Regions from separate parts of the Pseudoalteromonas sp. NCIMB 1079 genome, predicted to be linked through region 1. Evidence: predicted binding sites of a transcription regulator. Region 1 holds the regulator's gene; each other region holds the start of a gene.
What was found. Region 1 encodes LexA, which represses DNA repair genes until DNA is damaged. Its sites were predicted from a motif close to TACTGTATNNNNATACAGTA; they were not measured.

Region 1 (6,684 bases):
TTAATAAAAGCTTCTGATGCCGAACAGGTGCCTGATGTGCTTAATACATAAACCTTTGATAGGTTTAAATCAGGTAGGTTTTCACCTGTGCTAAAAAAAGTAGAGTAATCTATTTCTTCATCAATAAATGGAAAAGGTGAATCAACGGGTTGTTTATCGTTTTGTTGAGTTTGATAATAAAAGCGGTTGTTAACGTTGGCATTACCGGCAACCATATAAGCCAATTGTGCCGACAGTGCTAATAAACCACCACCGTTATATCTAAAGTCGATTACAAGCTCATCAATACCATCGGTTTTAAACTTATTTACCGCATCAATAAGCCCTTCTTGGGCAATGCTTATATGGCTATTAAATTGCATGTAACCCACGCTTAAACCATTTGCGGTTGTAATCGTTTTAACATTTTGAACCGGTGTTTGTTCAATATTGCCAGCGGTTACATTAAATGTTTTTTCGGCGCCATCGTTACTGCGCACAACAATAGTATGTGAGTCGCCATTAGTTGGGCTAAATAAGCCTTCGTTAAGCGTATCTACACCCGACTGTGTATTGGTATTAATGCTAACACCGTCAACTGAAAGTACAGTATCACCACGTTGAAAGCCTATTTGGCTTGCAGGTGAATTATCTTCAAGATAAGCGACGCGTAAAATACGGTCGGCTGTATCGCCAATGAACGCCCAATTTATACCGTAACCAGAAGTAACGCCCGATTGCGCTTCTTGAAAGTAATCTTCAGTAGGTTCTGAAAAATGAAAGTTATCTTTTTTTGCCCCTGAGTCGGTAAGCTGCTCTGTTTTTAATTGGGCAAAATAATCGGCTACTGTGGCAAAGCTTTCAGGATCGTTATCGGCAATCTCATCATACCAAAGGTAGGTTTCGTCGCTCCAAGAGCGAAGCCAGAGTTTTTCGTAAAGGGCAGAACCTGCTTGATCTGGGTAAGGCTCGTTGTTATTAAAGGGATCGTTACCCGTACGCGGGGTTTCGCAAAAGTTTTTTAAATCGTTAGAGGGTTCAAATACACCCGCAGTCCATGTTGGACTGCTACTTACAGGTGTTGTAACTACAGGGGCTGAGTCGATACCGCTACCGCCGCCGCCACAACCGGTCAAAGCAAAGCCCGCAAATGCAGTGAAAATGGCAAGCGAGGTTTTATTATTTTTAAACATAGGTAAGGGCTTTTTGTAAATAAGTTGTTTAAAATATTACAACACTCGCTCGTTTATTCAACATTTATAACTTTGATTTATGTAAATGAGAGTTAAAGCTTAGAGCTTGCTCACACTACTTGTATCTGCGAATGCTTGCTTTTGCCATGCATTAAATAACTTTTGCTGTTTATCAGAGATTTTTAAACCGTATGTTTTTTGCATGTAAGCGTAGGTGTCAGCTATACGTTTTCGTGCATAAACAGGCGGTTCAACTACACGTTGCTTAAAGTTTACTTTTACTTCGCAACGGCCATATTGCGTTGCGTTTTCGCTAAGCATACCAAAACGATAATTAGAGCGATCGGCATTAATTTCGCCAATAGCTGGCGCTAAGTTATTTATATCAGCTTCCATTTTTCTAAATTTAGCACTTACTTTACGGCAGTTTTTACGCCCGCCATCTTGCCAGCATTGTAGCTGGTGACCAAATTCCCACGCCGGAACAATGTGCTCCCACTCAATGCGTAGTGCTCGCACATTTACTTTGCCTGAGCGGGTAAGGGTATTTCGAGGAATGTAACCACAGTTAGACGGATCAGGAACGAGTTTTTTGCCTTCTTTTTTAATATCACAGCCGCAGTAAATGCTCTTGGCGTTGTCAGGTAGGGTTTTAATTAAATGTCTTTTAGCCGTTGAAAAACGGGTAAATTGTTCGGCAGATACCGAAACGCACACACAACAAGCCAATAAGGCCAGAATAAATCGAGTCATATCCATCACAAATGTGAACTACAGGAATGGGCAGTTTAAAGCCTTGAAGATAAAAGATAAAGTTAACTTAAGGCCAACGCTTATATTACTAAAAAGTGCCTGATTAATTTTTTACTCAAAGTTATTTTCACTATTCATTTATTTCTCACTATTTATCGTATTTTAACCACACAAGGTTACCCGTTAAGGAGTATGCTTAAAGCTTACTCAATATGAGGATTTGGATTGCAAATGAAATTTGTTGATTATTATGCAGTGCTTGGAATATCGCCTGATGCAGATGATAAAGCGGTTAAAGTAGCTTATAAAAAGTTAGCCAGAAAATATCACCCAGATGTAAGCAAAGAGCCTCAAGCAGAAGATAAGTTTAAAGAAATAGCAGAAGCTTACGAAGTCATTCATAACAAAGAAGAACGTGTAAAATACGACGAGTTACGTCGTCACCAACAAAATCGTGCTCGTCAACAGCAAGGTAATTATGGTGGTAACAATGCCTCATCGCAAAGTAATTATCAGCAAAGCGATCCTCAAACCGATCAAGAGTTTTCTGATTTTGTTAATTCAATGTTTGGCGGCGCCGGTGGATTCAATCGTTCCGGGCAGAGCAGAAGTAACGCCGCTCGCGCGCAAAAAGGACAAGATGTGGAAATAGAGTTCCCAATTTTTCTTGAAGAGACTTTAGTTGATACCGTGAAGCCTGTTGAGTTTATGTTACCGCAGCGAGACAGCAGTGGCCGTGTCACTGAAATTAAAAAATCACTAAAAGTGAAAATTCCCGCAGGTTCAGTAAATGGCGAGCGAATTCGACTAAAAGGGCAAGGCGGATTAGGGTCAGCGAATGGGCAAAATGGCGACTTGTATTTACAAATTAGTTTAGTGCCTCACCCATTATTTGATGTTGAGGGTCATAACCTAAATATAATTGTCCCTCTTGCACCATGGGAAGCGGCTCTTGGTACAAAGCTAAATTTACCTACGTTGACAGGAAAAATCCAATTAACTATTCCTTCTAATAGTCAGTCTGGTCAACGCTTGCGTATTAAAGGTAAGGGATTAATGAGTAAAAAAGCTAAAGGTGACTTATTTGCTGTGCTTAAAATTGTTAATCCAACATCTGTTGATGATACCAGTAAAAAACTGTGGGAAGAATTAGCCAAAAAAGCTCACTTTGATCCCCGTAATAACTGGAGCAAGCCATAATGCAAATTATCGTGACACAAAAAGACGATTTACTTACTAGCAAAGAGCTATGTTTGAGCAGTGATATTAGCGAAGCAATTTTATATGAGTTAGTTGAGCATAATATTGCGGTTCCAATTGAGGGGAAGCATGTTACGCAGTGGCTATTTACGGTATCTGCAGTGACCTTAGTTAAAAAAGCGGCCCGTATCCAACATGACTTTTCGTTAGATTGGTCGGCAATAGCTTTAGTTTTACAATTGCTGGATGAGCGTGATGAGTTGATTTTCGAAAACGAAATGTTAAAGCGACATTTGAGTCGATTTAAGCACTTGGAATAAAATAAGCCCTAGGCTTATTTACTCTTTGATAAGTGGGCGCTAGCTCTCAAAAACCAATATGACTACTTTGATTTATTCTTATTTTTAATTCGGATAAATCGTTTTAGTCGTATATTTTGTATAAGTAATAATATTCCACTTAAACAAAAAAGTACGCTAGTTGCTGAAAAGCTAATAAGTAGTGGATTATTAAAATTCTCTCGCTCATCGTAATCCATAATATGTAACATCCAAAAAAAGTCGAATATTCGCCATAGCGTGCTGCGAACGGTGACAACTTTGCCGTTATTTTCTGACAAGTACAGTGTTGTGTTAAAGGTGTCGTCAAATTGGACCTGCCAAACATTGGTTTTATATCCGACTTCCCGCGTACCTAGCTTTAGTAGTACAGCGCTTGTTACTTGAGCGTCAATAAGTAAGTGTGCTTTAGCATTTGCGGTAATTTGTATTTTAGTTGGCGGTTCAAATGGTCGGCCTGTTATGCCATTGAAGCTTTGCTGCTCGTTATTACTAAAGACAGTAATAAGTGGTGTAGTTAAGAAGTTCTCAAAAATTATTTGTGTTGGATTAACCACCTGAGAGGCAATATCGTCAAGGGAGGCAACATAATCAGCCTGCGTAAATGGGTTATTAAGAGTACGTGTTGCAAGATGCTCCCCATGAACTTTATCAAGAGGGATTGCACTCATAATTAAACCACCTAGTAACCATGCTAAAATTTGTAGTGCTAATAAATAACCTAACCATTTATGTAACTTGCGAGCATGTTTAAATATTTTTTTATTCATGTTTTAGTCTTATTATTTTTAGAGGCTAGTTTATTACATTAATAGGATAAGTTACTGCGACATTTTGTCGCAGTTTAAACTATAGCTTACTGTAATCATTTAAAAATAAAAAAGATTACACTTAAATTCCTAACATGACTTATCTGTTTAATTGAGCTGAATATTTGATATCCAGCTAGCTTTAAATGCTAAAAAATACTTAAAAGCTGCGAAATATCCATATAAAGTGGTTAATAGAGCATAGTTGATTTGGTATAACGGTAAAACTGCGTTAAAGTTTGCAATGAAATTATTAGAGGATAAATACGAAACGATGTCGGAAATTCAATTTTTAAATGTAGATCTTGAGCTTGAATCAAAGCAAGATATTAGTTTGCTAGTGGCGGACTTGAAAAAAGTCGCGACGATTTTACATTATGACAAAGACGAATACCGTCAACTAGCGCGTATTGAAGCTACAGGTGAGGTGAGCACACCTGATAAAGCCATAAACCATATATGTGAGCTTATTGAATCGTGTTCGCGTAACGCGCTAAAGCAATGGTTAAGCTGTTCACGTAGAACGTTTGATATTGGTTTTGAATCAGGGACTTCTCCTAAGTGCTTTAATCAAGCCTTAGACGCAGATACATTATTGCGTATATCTGCGATTGGTGCGGGTATGGAAATTACCATTTACCCAATCGAAAAGTAACTATCTTCGCTCTACGACTGCTGCGGTCATTTTTGATACGCAGCACAGCTCATTGCGGCTATTTGTAATTTTTATTTCCCATACTGAACTACGTTTGCCAATATGAAACGCTCTTGCCGTTGCTGTTAAAGTGCCGTTGCGAGATGCTTTTAAATGACTTGCGCTAATTTCCTGCCCTACACAGTAAAATTTAGTAAAATCGACAACAAAGTTAGCGGCATAGCTGGCAACTGTTTCGGCAAGTACAACGTTAGCTCCGCCGTGAACCATCCCCATTGGGTTATGATGCTCAGGAATTGCCGGCATTGTGGCAACCAAATAATCATCGCCAATTTCTGTGACTTCTATCCCCATAGTTTTCATTAATGTTCCTTGGCCATTAATGCCTTGTTCTAACTGCTTGCACAGCTCTAAGGTGATGGGCTGGTACCAAATACTCATAATGTCTCCTTTGCATTTTTAATCATTTATAAACTTAGCTTTAGTTATATCCCTAAAATGTACACAAGTGAAATTACTTTAGCTATTTTAAGGCTTAATTTAAATTTGCGATTTTTATTTAACTGTATATACTCACAGTTAAATGTACTGTATGGAAAACCAGTTGTATGCGACCATTAACGAACCGCCAAGCTCAAATACTCGAACTAATTAAAGTTTTTATTAAAGACACTGGTATGCCTCCTACACGTGCTGAAATAGCGCAAACATTAGGTTTTAAAAGTGCCAATGCTGCTGAAGAACATTTAAAAGCACTTGCTAAAAAAGGCGCAATTAAAATGAAACCAGGTGCAAGCCGTGGTATTCAATTAATTGAAGAAGAAGAGCCAGAACAATTAGGTTTACCGCTTATAGGGCGTGTTGCTGCTGGTTCACCTATTTTGGCGCAAGAGCACGTTGAAAGTCACTGCAAAATCGATCCATTAATGTTTAAACCGGCTGCAGATTTTTTACTACGCGTTAACGGTATGAGCATGAAAGATATTGGCATTATGGATGGTGATTTACTTGCTGTACATCGTACTCAAACCGCTGAAAACGGACAAGTTGTTGTTGCCCGCCTAGACGAAGACGTAACTGTAAAACGTCTTGAGAAAGCGGGTCGTAAAGTATTACTTCATGCTGAAAACGACGATTTTGACTCTATTGAAGTAGATCTTGAGAATGAGTCTTTTAATATTGAAGGCTTAGCCGTTGGCGTTATAAGAAACGCTGATTGGATGTGACTTTAAAAATAGCTTTTAAACAAGCAGTTTTATAAATGCGTACTAACTAGTACGCATTTTTGTTTTAAAATTTGTACTAAAAATAGGGCGTAAACAGCCCACTGACTATTTAAGCTGTAAACTTTTTTGCACTTATATTTTCCCCCTCCGAATGCGTTAAACCCCTTTGTTTTGCTCATATTTTGAACTTTCTGTTGCCCAGTTGATTACCGATTTTTTATTAATTATTCAATATCACCTGATTGTTTTTTATACTAAAACTTGCTTGTTGTTCGTTTTTTAGCTAGTTGTTAATGTGCTGAGCTAATAATAACTCACAGCTTTTTAGTTTTGAGAACACACAATATACACAAACTCGTTGTTGGCGCAGCAAAACCAATCAATATTAAATAAGATTGGCTAAAAAAATAAAAATAACGAATTGGCGTTTAAGCCGTATGCCTCTTCGCTTTGCATTCGCAATAGCATCAAAGGAGCCGTCACATGGGTAAACTGACCTCTACCTTGTGGCTTATATTATGTGTTTTTTCG
Region 2 (6,684 bases), 2.6 Mb from region 1:
TAGTGTGTGTTGGGCGTAATTATACCGCACACATTGCAGAGCTAAATAACGAAACGCCAGAGCAAATGGTTTTATTTAATAAGCCAAATAGCGCAATTACTAATACGTTATTTGCAGCTCACAACGGCGATACGCTACATTATGAAACCGAGTTGTGTTTTGTAGTTAAAAATAAAAAATTTGTAGGTGTTGGACTCGGCCTTGATTTAACTAAGCGTACTGTGCAAAGTAAATTAAAAAATAAAGGGCTTCCATGGGAGCGCGCTAAAGCGTTCGACGGCTCTGTAATTTTAACTGATTTTGTAGCGCTAACTGATGCAATGAAGCACTTTACTTTTGAACTTAAAATTAATAATGAAGTGATTCAGCGAGGTGATACTCATTTTATGCTGCACAACCCTGACTCAATTTTACAAGAAATTAGTGAATTTATGAGCTTAGAAGACGGTGATGTAATAATGACAGGTACACCGTCGGGCGTAGGTGAGGTAACAGCTAAAAGTATTTTTGCAGTGGCGCTTTATGCTAATGATCAGTGTTTGCTTGAGCATCAGTGGCAAGTAAGTAAAAGTTAACGACTTGCTGTTGGTAGTGTTTATCAAAGTCAGTAAAGGTGGTTTTAAGCCAGTTATGCTGACTTTGTTGATACTCAGGCGATTGGAGTACATTATTTTTTAATGCGCGGTTAATTTTTTTAAGGGCTTGCTCTGCAAAATTATTAGGTGCTTTAGCCGCACAGCCTATTGCTCCTCTTATAAATTGAATGTCATTTTCTGCAATTGGCACACTTTCTATATACGTATACTCCCCTTGTTTATTAAAGTAATCAGCCATAAACGGGTAATCAATTGAGTAGTCTAAAAAGCCGTGACTCAAGCGTGCTATAACAGCCTGACTTTCATTTTCGCTACTCCAACTTAACGACGACTCTTTATCTCGTTTTGTATTTTCAATAATTGTATTAATTTTAGTTGTAAATTTACGTGCAGCCGCTTGCCCGTATACATATTGCGGGTCGGTTAATAAATTAATAAGGTGAATAGGCGAGCCGTGCTTTTCTTCTAATTGCGGCTTTAGCTCTTTAGTCGTGATAATTGAAAATGGGGGATATACCGTTGTTGGATTTGAGTAGTTAAGTTGTTGGTTATTATTTTTTTTATAAATAACACACGGAAAACATACATTTTTTCCTTCATTTAAATATTTATTTATACGCTGCTGAGGAACAATTAAGCGGGTATGTTTTACATCAGTTATGGTTCTGATGAGTTGCTCGGTTAGGTTGTCGCAAATACCGCCTTGTGGTGCGCTTTCACTTTTAGCTATATGAAAAGGGGGCGTGTAACTTTGCAGCCAAATAATCTCTTCTAGAGGTTGTACTTTTTGCTCAACGGCGTGCGCGTTGAATACAATTAATAAGCAAAATGCATAGTATCCGTTTTTCAGCATTGATAAGTGTTCGTTGAATTAAGAAAACTTAATAAAAGTATAGTGTTGGTTGTAGTAGGGTCAAATATTTTAGTTTAAAAGCAACCTCATTCAAGGCTGCTTTTAACTCATACATGCTTAATAAGGCATCGGATGGTTTCTAAATATGGTGTTAATCTCACTAAGAATTTCGTCGTTTAGCGTTATGCTAAATGCGTCTATATCTTCCTTTAATTGAGCTATAGATGTTGCCCCGATAATTGAAGAAGTTACGCCATCTACTTGGTTACACCATGCTAAGGCTAGTTGTGCTGGAGTAATATTGTTTGCATGAGCCAGCTCAACATACTGCTTAGTGGCTTGCTCTGCATTGGGTGTATCTCTAAAAATACCGTTACGCTGCATGAAGGTCCAACGAGAGCCTTCAGGGCGAGCACCGTTTAGGTATTTACCCGTTAATAAACCGGCTGCTAAAGGCGACCACGGTAAGTAGGCAATATCTTCGTGTACACATTGTTCTATTAAATACGGCCAGTCTTTAGCGTGCGCTAAGCTAAACTCATTTTGAATAGATACCATACGCGGTAAGTTATGCTCTTTGGCCAAACTTAAGAACTGGCTTATACCCCATGGCGTATCGTCAGATAAACCGCAGTGCTTAATTTTACCTGCTTTAACACATTCATTAAGGCCTTCTAGAATATCAAGCATACTAGCTTGTTGCTCTTGTGTATTTACGTCGGTAAATTTAAGAGTGCCGGGCCATTGTCTGCCAAAGTGAGGGGTAGAGCGGTTTGGCCAATGTAGTTGATATAAATCAATGTAGTCTGTTTGAAGTCGCTTAAGTGAATCATCTACGGCTTCTATTACTGTTTGGCGAGTAATATTGCCGCCATCACGTACCCACGATAATCCATTGCCTGCAATTTTTGTAGCTAGTACCACTTCGCTGCGCTTTTGCTGATTACGCGATAGCCAATTGCCAATAATTTCCTCGGTTTTACCATAGGTCTCTGGCGAAGGAGGCACAGCATACATTTCGGCTGTATCAATAAAGTTTACGCCTTGCTCGAGCGCGTAGGCTATTTGTTCATCAGCGTCGCTTTGAGTATTTTGTTTACCCCAAGTCATACTCCCTAGGCACACTCGAGATACGTTTACGCCACTGCTACCTAGTGGGTTGTATTGCATAAAAATTCCTTAACTAAATTAGTTTTGAGCATGGCTGATTAAAGCCGATAAAAGAGGCTCGGAGATTGGGGCTTTTTGCCCTGTAGTAAAATCAAACATTACAACTTTAGATGCACCCGTAGTCGTTATTGCTTTTTGTGCATGGCTGTAAACGGTGTAGTTCATGGTAAAGCGATCTGTTTTAAGATCTGTAATTGTAACGCCTACAGTGAGTGTGTCGGGAAAAGTTACTGGGCGTTTATAGCGAACGTTATTTTCGCTGATTACTGGGCCCACACCGTTTGGGCTTATTGTATCGAACAGATTTATTTTATTTAAAAAGTCGATCCGGGCTATTTCAAAGTAACGTAAATACACTACATTATTTACGTGTTGTAGCGCATCCATATCAGCCCATGCTACGGTGATATCGGTATGAATAGGGTGCTGATCTTTAAACGTTTGCATTATTTATTGGCCCTTGATTTTTAAAGTACTTAGATTATCAACATGGTGTTACGAGCTCAAGGTAATTAATGGCATGTTTTTTTATAAGATGATTGTACCTGTTTAATTTTAGGTCTACAGTTAAATTACACAGACACACAAAAACACACAAAGGTAAAAATATGCAGAATATAATTAATTGGGCCTTAGCTTGTTTGGTTTTTATAGCCTCTTTTACCTGTTACGCGATGGGGAATGAATCTGGCGCTATCATTTTAATGTTGGCAGGATTTTTATTTGAGGTTATGTATTGGCTACGTGGTTATAAAGAGCAAGAAGGTAATAAGCGCTTTTTTTAATCGCTAACTAGGGCCTGTTGACCTTTCAGGATTAAAATTTGTTCAATCTAGGGGCTATTTAATCGCGGCGCGAGGTTTGTACCTAGTGGGCTAAGTAAAAACCGAGCAACAAAGAGTAAATTGCCCCTAGGCAGAACCCTTCGGGCAGCGTATGTTTGGCATTTGTGCTACGTTATCGCCTATTTATGGGGAATAACCACACTACATAGGCTCTGCCTTGCCTAAATACCAAATATACTGCTGCAAATTTAACCTCGAAAGATAAACAGGCCCTAGGCTTGCTTATCACATTTGATTCTATAATAATGACTGTATAAATAACCAGTCGTTATAGTAGTGATGAAAAAGTTTATTCACATAGATATGGATTGCTTTTATGCAGCAGTAGAAATGCGAGATAATCCAAAACTTGCATGTGTACCGCTTGCTATTGGAGGCAATAGCCGACGAGGCGTGCTCTCAACCGCTAACTATATAGCTAGAGAGTATGGCGTACGATCGGCTATGTCGAACTATCATGCTAAACAATTATGCCCCGATTTAGTTATTGTCCCAGGGCGCATGGCTGTATACAAAGAAGCTTCAAACCAAATACGTGAAGTATTTAGACACTACACAGACTTAATTGAACCTCTTTCTTTAGACGAAGCCTATCTAGATGTAACAGACAGCACCGCTTGTAAAGGCAGTGCCACACTTATTGCACAGCAAATAAGAGCCGATATTTACAATGCTACAGGGCTCACTGCATCAGCTGGTATTGCACCGATTAAATTTATTGCTAAAATAGCCAGTGACGAAAATAAACCGAATGGTCAATTTGTCGTTTTGCCTGATGAGGTTGATGACTTTTTAGCGCAATTACCGCTGGGGAAAATTCCAGGAGTGGGCAAAGTAACGCTCGAAAAGCTAAATTTAAAAGGCTTATATACCGGCAAGGATGTACGTGAAAAAGGCATTAACTGGATGCAGCAACATGTGGGTAATTTTGGTGTGTCGCTTTATCAAAAATGTGCAGGTGAGTATGTTGGTAAAGTATCCACAGATCGCATAAGAAAATCGCTGAGTGTTGAACATACCTACGAGTACAACAAAACGAGTTTACAGGAGTGCTTAGATGAGCTGCCAAGGTTGTTAGAGGAATTAGTTTTAAGGCTTAATAAACAGCAGTTACAAAATCGTATTAATAAATTGAGTGTTAAGGTGAAGTTTGCAAATTTTGTAGTGACCTCAGCCGATCAGGTATATCACGAGCTAAATACAGAAATATTTGTTCAACTACTTACTAAGGCCTACCAGCGAGGGCTACAACAGCCTGTAAGATTACTTGGCATAGGCGTTGGGATTAAAAACGAGCCAGAACAAAACTTCCAACTTAGTATTCTCGATTAAGCTGTAAAGCCTGTAACTCCAAGTTGCCATTTATTGATAGGTTATGTGATTAGCTCATCGCTCCTTGCTGGTCTTCAATATATAAATCGACGATAATAGGGGCTTATGTTTTCTAACAGGACCTTATTTATGGCATACCCTCAAGCGGTTAGTGCAAGCCTTGAATGCACATCTCATGATGCGCTTATTATTATTAGTAATGACTTTTCTCAGTTACCAAATAACTCATTACGTGATGCTATTTTAGCTCAAGCAAACGTAGATTCTCGCATCGGTAAGCAAGTTACTTTATTAGTAATTGAAAACAAGCGCGTTGTACTTGCGCCAACCGGTCCGTTAAATAGAGATTACGACGACGTGCGTCGTTATTTTGATGCTGCTAAATTAGCAATTAACGAAGCAAAAGCGTCGGGCAGTGTTAACCCTGCATTATTTTTACCAAATTTAAATGACGATAGCCGTTATCAGCATGCTTTAGAAGTTGCTTATTTAGGCGCTTGCCAAGCCTTATGGCAGCCATTAGAAGCGCGTGAATATCACGGTGAAAGCATTGAACCTATTACACAGATTGGTTTAGTTGGCGCAAGCGAGCAAACGATTAAAGCTGTTAATGCAATTGCAGCAGGCCAATATGCAGCGCGTGACCTGTGTGGTACTGAACCTGAGCGTATGGCTCCACCACGCTTTGCAGATTACTGTGTTGATTTATTTAAAGGCTCAAACATTGCGGTTGACGTAATTGACGATATTGCAGCTATTGATAAAAACTACCCAATGCTGAGTACAGTTGCTCGCGCATCGTATGCAGTTGAGCGCCATCACCCACGTGTTGTTAAGCTTGAATATGTACCAGAGGGCGAAATTACTCGCACACTTATGTTTGTAGGTAAGGGGCTTGTATACGATACAGGCGGTGCAGATTTAAAAGTAGGCGGTTATATGGCAGGCATGAGCCGTGATAAAGGCGGCGCAGCTTCTGTTGCTGGCTTTATGAAAGCCGTTGCGGATTATCAGCCTAAAGGCGTTAAAGTGGTATCGTACTTAGCTGTTGTTCGTAACTCTATTGGCTCGGATTGTTTTGTGCCAGATGAAATTATTACTAGCCGTGAAGGTGTTCGTGTACGTATTGGTAATACCGATGCAGAAGGGCGCTTAGCAATGGGCGACCTGCTTAGCGAAATGAAAGATTTAGCTAAAACAGAGGTTAATCCAACGTTATTTACTGTAGCTACATTAACGGGTCATGCAGCTCGTGCAATGGGTCCTTACGGTGCGTATGTTGAAAATGGTCCAGCTCGTAGCGCTGGTGTTTCACGTCAAATAGCTGATTTGGGTGACTTATGGGCCGATGGCGCTGAAGTATCGCGTTCACGCCGTGAAGACTACGACTTTATTAAACCACGCACGCTAGCTGACGATGTTTTATCTAGTAATAACGCAGCATCTGCCGTGACTGCGCGTGGACATCAGTTCCCTATGGCGTTTATGGCTATTGTTGGTGGGCTTGATAAGCATGGTAATGATTCTGCACAGCCTCTACCTTATGTTCATATGGATATTGCAGGCAGCGGTGTTGAAGGCGGTGATTGGCAGCATGGTAAGCCAACAGCTGCATCAGTAACGAGCTTGTTTGCACGTTATTGTTTGTAAGCTAAAAACTTACATGTAATAAAAAAGCCCTGTTAATTCAGGGCTTTTGCATTTTATGAGGACGCTATCGGTTAATCTAATTTAAAACGATTAACTACGCTCGAAAGACCTTCGCTACTTTGTTTGAGATTATCACTGGCATCAGTAAGCTGCTTAGTATTATTTAATGATTGCTCGGTTGATTGAGATAGTTCATTAATACGCAAATTAACCTCGTCGGCAGCCTGCGTTTGTTGCT
Region 3 (6,684 bases), 2.0 Mb from region 1:
TCTAGTGTATCTAGTCCATTTCAAGCTGACAACGGTATTGCTATGAATAGGCAACAAAAAACGTTAAAAAACAGCTTTAGTTGGCATTTCCCTTTGCCTCAGTATTTTATTTAAACTTTTAAACAAACTCGCTAACTATAAATATGCGTAAATATATACATGAAACGTCATAAAATGCGCCGTTTATTCAAAATAAGAGCATAAACACTCAAAACCTATAAGCCTCACCTGTACGTAATAGTAAAACTAATACCGAGCTATAACGAAATAAATTACTTAAGTTATAAATTTCATAAACTTATAAATTTAACGATTAATTAACGCACAAGATTCAAACAACAATAAAATTCACTAAATTAGTTTTTCTAATCTGAAAATACAAATTTTCTAGTTTGAACAAAAAAGTAAACTTACGTATTATTCTCCCATACCGAGCTAGCGCACTGAATGAGATAGTTTCATTAAGCCAAGTTCTTAGTAATAGGGTATTTTATCGTATTACATTGTTTTACTCTTTCTGGATAAAACCAAATTTAGTAAAACGTAGTTCCCCTGGATTACTTCCTTCAACTTGTTGTTTGCCCGCATTTTTTGCGGGCTTTTTTTTGCCTGCAATTTAGTGCGCTACATATTTTATTTATAAACTAATAATTGCCCTACCTAATTTACAATAAGTAATTCGCTTACTAGTTTGAATGGTACGCAGGATAGCTTCGCGAGTCTTAACGCCCTGTGAATTAACAGTTAACTATAAAGCGTATTAGTATTTTGAAATAACATTTGCAACAGAGTGTTGAGGTTTTGAGTATAATAATTTGAAACAAAGGGATACTGAGACAATTACCTGCTGCGCAATAAAACGCAGCAAGTAAAGTATATAGGCTAGTCTTTTTTAGGAAGTAAACCAAAGTGATGGTATGCACTGTCAGACACTATGCGCCCACGTGGTGTACGCTGAATAAATCCTTGCTGGATTAAAAATGGCTCTATTACATCTTCTATTGTTTCGCGCTCTTCACCAATAGCAGCCGCTACATTGTCGAGCCCTACTGGTCCGCCCATAAATTTTTCGATTATGGCGAGTAAATATTTGCGGTCCATATAATCAAAACCACTTTTATCTACGTCAATCATATCAAGGGCTTGCTTAGCTACATCGGCGTTTACTGTGCCGTCAGATTTTACTTGAGAGTAATCGCGTACACGGCGCAATAAGCGGTTTGCAATACGTGGTGTGCCGCGCGAGCGCTGCGCGATTTCGGTAGCACCATCGTCACACATTTCTAAACCAAGATAATGTGCTGAACGCCCTACTATGTGCGATAAATCTTCTACAGAATAAAACTCTAATCGCTGCACAATTCCAAAACGGTCACGCAGTGGCGATGTAAGCGAGCCTGCTCGTGTGGTTGCACCAATGAGTGTAAATGCAGGTAAGTCTAATTTAATAGAACGCGCAGCTGGGCCTTCACCAATCATTATATCAAGCTGGTAGTCTTCCATTGCGGGATACAGTATTTCTTCAACTTGCGGGCTTAGCCTGTGTATTTCATCGATAAACAGTACATCGCCCTCTTCTAAATTAGTAAGTAGAGCAGCTAAATCGCCTGCTTTTTCAAGTACAGGGCCTGATGTTGTTTTAATACTTACGTGTAACTCATTGGCTACAATATTTGCAAGCGTGGTTTTACCAAGCCCAGGTGGGCCAAATATTAATAAATGATCAAGCGCTTCACCACGGGTTCGGGCAGCTTCAATAAAAATTTCCATTTGCTGCTTAACATGAGGCTGGCCTCTGTAGTCGGCTAAAAGTTTTGGTCTTATTGCACGATCTATAGAGTCTTCATTTGTTTTTTCAGTCGCATCAATTAAGCGATCCGCTTCAATCATGGGTTACTCACAACATAGATTTTAAAGATTCTCTAATAAGAACCTCAGTAGACATATCGGGTTTACTTATCGATTTTACTGCTTTTTGAGCTTGTGGCAATTTATAACCTAATGCAAGCAGTGCCGATACGGCATCATCCGCTGCATTATTAGCAATTGTCGCATCGCTCATTGGCTCTATTACTGCGCTGTCGCTAAATGGCGTAAATAAATCATTACCCCAATCTTTTAGTCTGTCTTTCATTTCGAGTACTAAACGCTCGGCTGTTTTTTTACCTACACCGGGTAATTTAACAAGCGATGTTGAGTCTTCGTTATTTACACAACTTACAAATTGTTTTGCCGACATGCCCGATAAAATAGCTAAGCCAAGTTTTGGCCCTACGCCATTTGCTTTTAATAGCTCTCTAAACAAGGCACGTTCAACTTTATTATTAAAACCAAATAATAGTTGAGCATCTTCACGCACTACAAAGTGAGTGTAAACAATCGCATTTTCACCAATTTTTGGTAAATCGTAAAAACAGGTCATCGGCATTTGTACTTCGTAACCTACACCACTTACTTCGAGTAATATTTCTGGTGGCTGTTTTTCGACTAAAATACCATTTAAGCGGCCTATCATAATTATTTCCTTAAACGTCCTCTAACGGTTTTGCTTGCGCTGCCCGCTAGTTTAATTAAATTTTGTTCTGAGTGGGCGTGGCAAATCGCAATAGCGAGTGCATCAGCTGCATCGGCCTGTGGCGTACCGGGTAGTTTTAAAATATTTTTTACCATGTGTTGCACTTGTGTTTTATCTGCGCCACCGTTGCCTACTACTGCTTGCTTAATTTGCCTAGCTGAGTATTCAAATACGGGTAAGTCGGCCATCGCAGCGCCAACTATCGCAGCGCCTCTAGCTTGGCCTAGTTTTAAAGCTGAATCGGGGTTGTGCGCCATAAATACTTTTTCAATGGCAAAGGTTTCTGGCGAAAACTGCTCAATAAGCTGTGTAATGCCTTGGTAGATCATTTTAAGCCTAACCGGAAAAGGATGATCGGCTAACTTAATACAGCCACTGCCTAAGTATGTAAATTTAGAACCTTGATGGGCAACAACACCATATCCGGTCAAACGTGAACCAGGATCGATCCCTAAAATGATGGCCAAACAGCGCTCCATTGTTATTATTTTTAAATTACGCTAATAATGCCAGAGCACTGTATAAATTACCAGTACAAAGAAAAACAAAAATGCCCACGTACTAGGTGGGCATTTACAGGAACATGTTAGTTTAAGCTTACCCTAGGGCACGCACTAATCCTTGGGTATTTTGTTTAAGTGTTCGGGCAATCATTAAATAGCCTAAACCAGCCACAAATACACCGCCAGCTACCGGACCAATAATCCATATATGCGGATGTAACTTACCTGCTAAATCAAACATTTGTTGCTGCACAATTAAAAGCGCTATATCACTAAAAAATGCGGCAACTAAGCCAGCTAAACCGCCTAGTAATAAAAACTCATACAGGGTCGCGTTTTTAATTAATCGGCTTTTAGCGCCAAGCGTTCTAAGTATTACAATTTCTTGCATACGCTCACCTAAACTAGCTTGCACTTGCGATATAAGTACAAGCGCGCCACACAGCACAACAATTGCAAGTACAAAGCCAATGGCGAGCGATACTTGCGAAATAGTTGTTTGTATTTGCTTAACAAAGTTATCAATATCAATCGCTGTAATAGTAGGGTAAGTACGTAATAACTGGCTAAAGTCACGTTTTTGATCTGGATTTATACGTACCGACGAAATATACGTCGCCGGAAAATCTGCAAGTACATCAGGACTTAAAATAATAAAAAAGTTAGGTTTAAGCGTGGCCCAATTTACTTTGCGCACACTGGTGATTTTAGCGTCGAACGACTGCGAACCAATTAAAAATGTAAGCGTATCGCCTATCTCAACATCTAAACGCTCAAGCATCGACTCTTCTACTGAGGCTTCAGCCATCGCATTTTCACCAAACCACGTGCCTTGTGTTACTTCATTTTGATCAGGCACATTTTTAAGCCATGTTAGATTTAGCTCACGACCAATACCTGCACGTGCTTCTTCGTCTTTTTTCTCGTTGTCTTGCAGCGATACAGAACGGACTACCAACTCGCCGTTCACCGCATTTACGCGCCCACGAATAGTTGGATAAAACTCTGATACCTGAATGTCTTTTTGAGCTAAATATTCATTAATTGGCTCAAGCTCATTTTGCGTAATATTAACTAAAAACGCATTAGGCGCGTCGCTTGGAAGTTGCGACTGCCAATCAGATATCATGTCGTTTTTAAGTACCACTAAAAACAGCAGTAATTTAATCGCTAACGAAAAACTAATTAACTGTACCGCGTTCACATTGGCACGCTTTTGAATAGATGCAATTGCAAGCGACCAACTATTACCTGGCTTTAATCCTAGTTTTCGACCACCACCAAATATTAATTTAGATACTAAAAACAGCACACCAATTAGCGCAAGTGTTGATATAAACAAAATAAGCGTTATTTTTATGTTGTTACTAAATAACCACATTAATAAAAACACGGTTAGCGCACTCATACCTAAATGCACACGACTTACTGCCAACTTGTCGCCTAAGTTACGGCGCAGAACTCTAAGCGGTGGAATATCAAATAAATCAAATAATGGTTTAATAGAAAACATAACAGCACAAATTACGCCGGTGCTTATAGCCACCAGCCAAGGTTTAAAGCCACCTAAGGGTAACTCTGTGCCCATACTTTTTGATAAGTAACTTGTTGCTATTTCTTGCAAACCATAACCAATTAACAGCCCTATACTTACCGCCATTGCACATACAAGCAATAAATGAAGCATGTATATTTTGCGGATCATTGAGCGGCTACCGCCGAGCGTTTTCATCATCGCTACTGGGTCGTATTGGCGTTCACAATAACGTTTTGCTGAAACAGCTATAGCCACTGCAGCCAAAATAATACCTAATAGGCCGGCAAGTAATAAAAAGCTCTCTGCGCGGTTTAAACTGTTTGAAATGGGTGATTGGCGGTCTTTAACGCCATACCATTGTTGGTTTTCTTTCATTTGTGGTTTAAGCCACTCGTAAAAGCTATTTATGTCGGCCTCACTACCTGCATAAAGTTGGCGGTAATAAACACGACTACCTGGCTGCACAACTTCGGTTTTTGCCACATCGTCAATATTAATAAGCACACGACGGCTGCTTGAAAATACATTAAATGGCGCGTCTGGCTCTTCTACAATAACTTTTGAAACATTAAATAATGCAGCGCCAAGCTCTACTTGCGCGCCTATATCAATATTTAAACTGTAAAATACCGATTCACTTAGCCACACATTACCCGGCGTTGGTCCGCTATTAGCAACTTTAGTTTCACCGGTTAGGGTATCTTTAACTTTTAACTGCCCTTTTAGCGGGTACGCATTAGATGCCGCTTTTACTGAGCTAAACTGCATTTCATCATCGGCAAACAACATAGTGTCGAAATACACCATTTGCGCTGTTTTTAAATTTTGGCTCTGTGCTTGAGTAATAAAAGCGGTGTCCAGAACATGATCGCTGGCAAGTACACGGTCTGCTGCAATAAAAGCACTGCTTTTTTGCGCAATACTTTGCCCTATTCGCTCAGTAACCATCGACAATGTAAGCACGGTTAACACAGCAAGAGCGATAGCTGCGCTTATAACCGTGAGCTCACCACGGCGAAATTCTCGTGAAAATAATTTAAGCGCTAACTTAACCCACATTAGCAACGTCCTCTACTTGGCTTTTTACCAGTAAACCCGCTTCTATTTGAATAATGTGCTCACATTTTTGTGCAAGCCCTTCATCATGAGTCACTAAAATAAGCGTAGTGCCGTGTTGCGTGTTTAAATCAAATAATAAGGATTCAATCATTTTACCGTTTTTGCTGTCTAAATTAGCCGAAGGCTCATCAGCAAATAGTATTTTAGGTGTACCAATAAATGCTCGCGCAATAGCAACACGTTGCTGTTCACCGCCAGAGAGTTGCGACGGATAATGATCAATTCGATGGCTCAAGCCTACTTTTTCAAGCAAAGCAATTGCTTGCTCTTTCGCATCACTTTCACCAGCAAGCTCTGCTGGTAGCATAACGTTTTCTAGTGCAGTTAAGCTTTGTACTAACATAAACGATTGAAACACAAATCCAATTTTAGCCGCGCGCAGTGCAGCACGCTCTTCTTCATCTAAATTGTGTAATGGCTCGCCATCTAAAAACACTTCTCCGCTGCTGGCGGTATCCAGCCCCGCTAATAAACTGAGTAACGTTGATTTACCAGAGCCCGACGTGCCAACTATAGCAACAGACTCGCCATGCTTGACATTAAAGCTGATGTCGCTGAGGATGGGCAGCTCACCTTCAAAGGTAGAGACTACTTTAGACAAACCATTAACCTGAATTATATTTAATTGAGAAAGCGCTGACATATGACTCATTCAATCCTTCGTTTAGTATTCATTTTATTTTTAGTTATCAAACCGCTGAGCGCAGCAGCCGACAACACGATTTTAATACTCGGTGACAGTTTAAGCGCAGCCTACGGACTTCAACAAGAAGAAGGCTGGGTAAAATTGTTACAAGATAAATACGATGACGAACAAGCCGACATTGAACTTATCAACGCCAGTATTAGTGGCGAAACATCTGGTGGAGCCCTACGCCGTTTAGATGCATTGCTTGAGCAATACGAACCCACTCATGTACTTATTGAGCTAGGTGCTAATGACGGTTTAC

Region 2: a site for LexA is predicted at 3,712-3,731, ahead of dinB (DNA polymerase IV). Genes of this name have one in related genera too.
Region 3: a site for LexA is predicted at 3,091-3,110, ahead of ruvC (crossover junction endodeoxyribonuclease RuvC). Genes of this name have one in related genera too.

The regions. Positions count from the first base shown of each region.
Region 1 covers NZ_JBEWZA010000001.1:518,634-525,317, forward strand. The annotation lists gene ABX891_RS02370 (S41 family peptidase) at 1-1,172, opposite strand, end outside; gene ABX891_RS02375 (endonuclease) at 1,272-1,925, opposite strand; gene ABX891_RS02380 (DnaJ C-terminal domain-containing protein) at 2,157-3,125, shown strand; gene ABX891_RS02385 (chaperone modulator CbpM) at 3,125-3,445, shown strand; gene ABX891_RS02390 (hypothetical protein) at 3,508-4,233, opposite strand; gene ABX891_RS02395 (hypothetical protein) at 4,547-4,927, shown strand; gene ABX891_RS02400 (PaaI family thioesterase) at 4,928-5,368, opposite strand; gene lexA (transcriptional repressor LexA) at 5,536-6,153, shown strand; gene coxB (cytochrome c oxidase subunit II) at 6,637-6,684, shown strand, end outside.
Region 2 covers NZ_JBEWZA010000001.1:3,146,521-3,153,204, reverse strand. The annotation lists gene ABX891_RS14665 (fumarylacetoacetate hydrolase family protein) at 1-575, shown strand, start outside; gene ABX891_RS14660 (ABC transporter substrate-binding protein) at 526-1,449, opposite strand; gene ABX891_RS14655 (aldo/keto reductase) at 1,567-2,619, opposite strand; gene ABX891_RS14650 (acyl-CoA thioesterase) at 2,638-3,066, opposite strand; gene ABX891_RS14645 (hypothetical protein) at 3,228-3,404, shown strand; gene dinB (DNA polymerase IV) at 3,744-4,796, shown strand; gene ABX891_RS14635 (M17 family metallopeptidase) at 4,926-6,446, shown strand; gene ABX891_RS14630 (methyl-accepting chemotaxis protein) at 6,518-6,684, opposite strand, start outside.
Region 3 covers NZ_JBEWZA010000001.1:2,485,356-2,492,039, forward strand. The annotation lists gene ruvB (Holliday junction branch migration DNA helicase RuvB) at 883-1,890, opposite strand; gene ruvA (Holliday junction branch migration protein RuvA) at 1,898-2,515, opposite strand; gene ruvC (crossover junction endodeoxyribonuclease RuvC) at 2,518-3,042, opposite strand; gene ABX891_RS11455 (ABC transporter permease) at 3,173-5,674, opposite strand; gene ABX891_RS11460 (ABC transporter ATP-binding protein) at 5,664-6,377, opposite strand; gene ABX891_RS11465 (arylesterase) at 6,378-6,684, shown strand, end outside.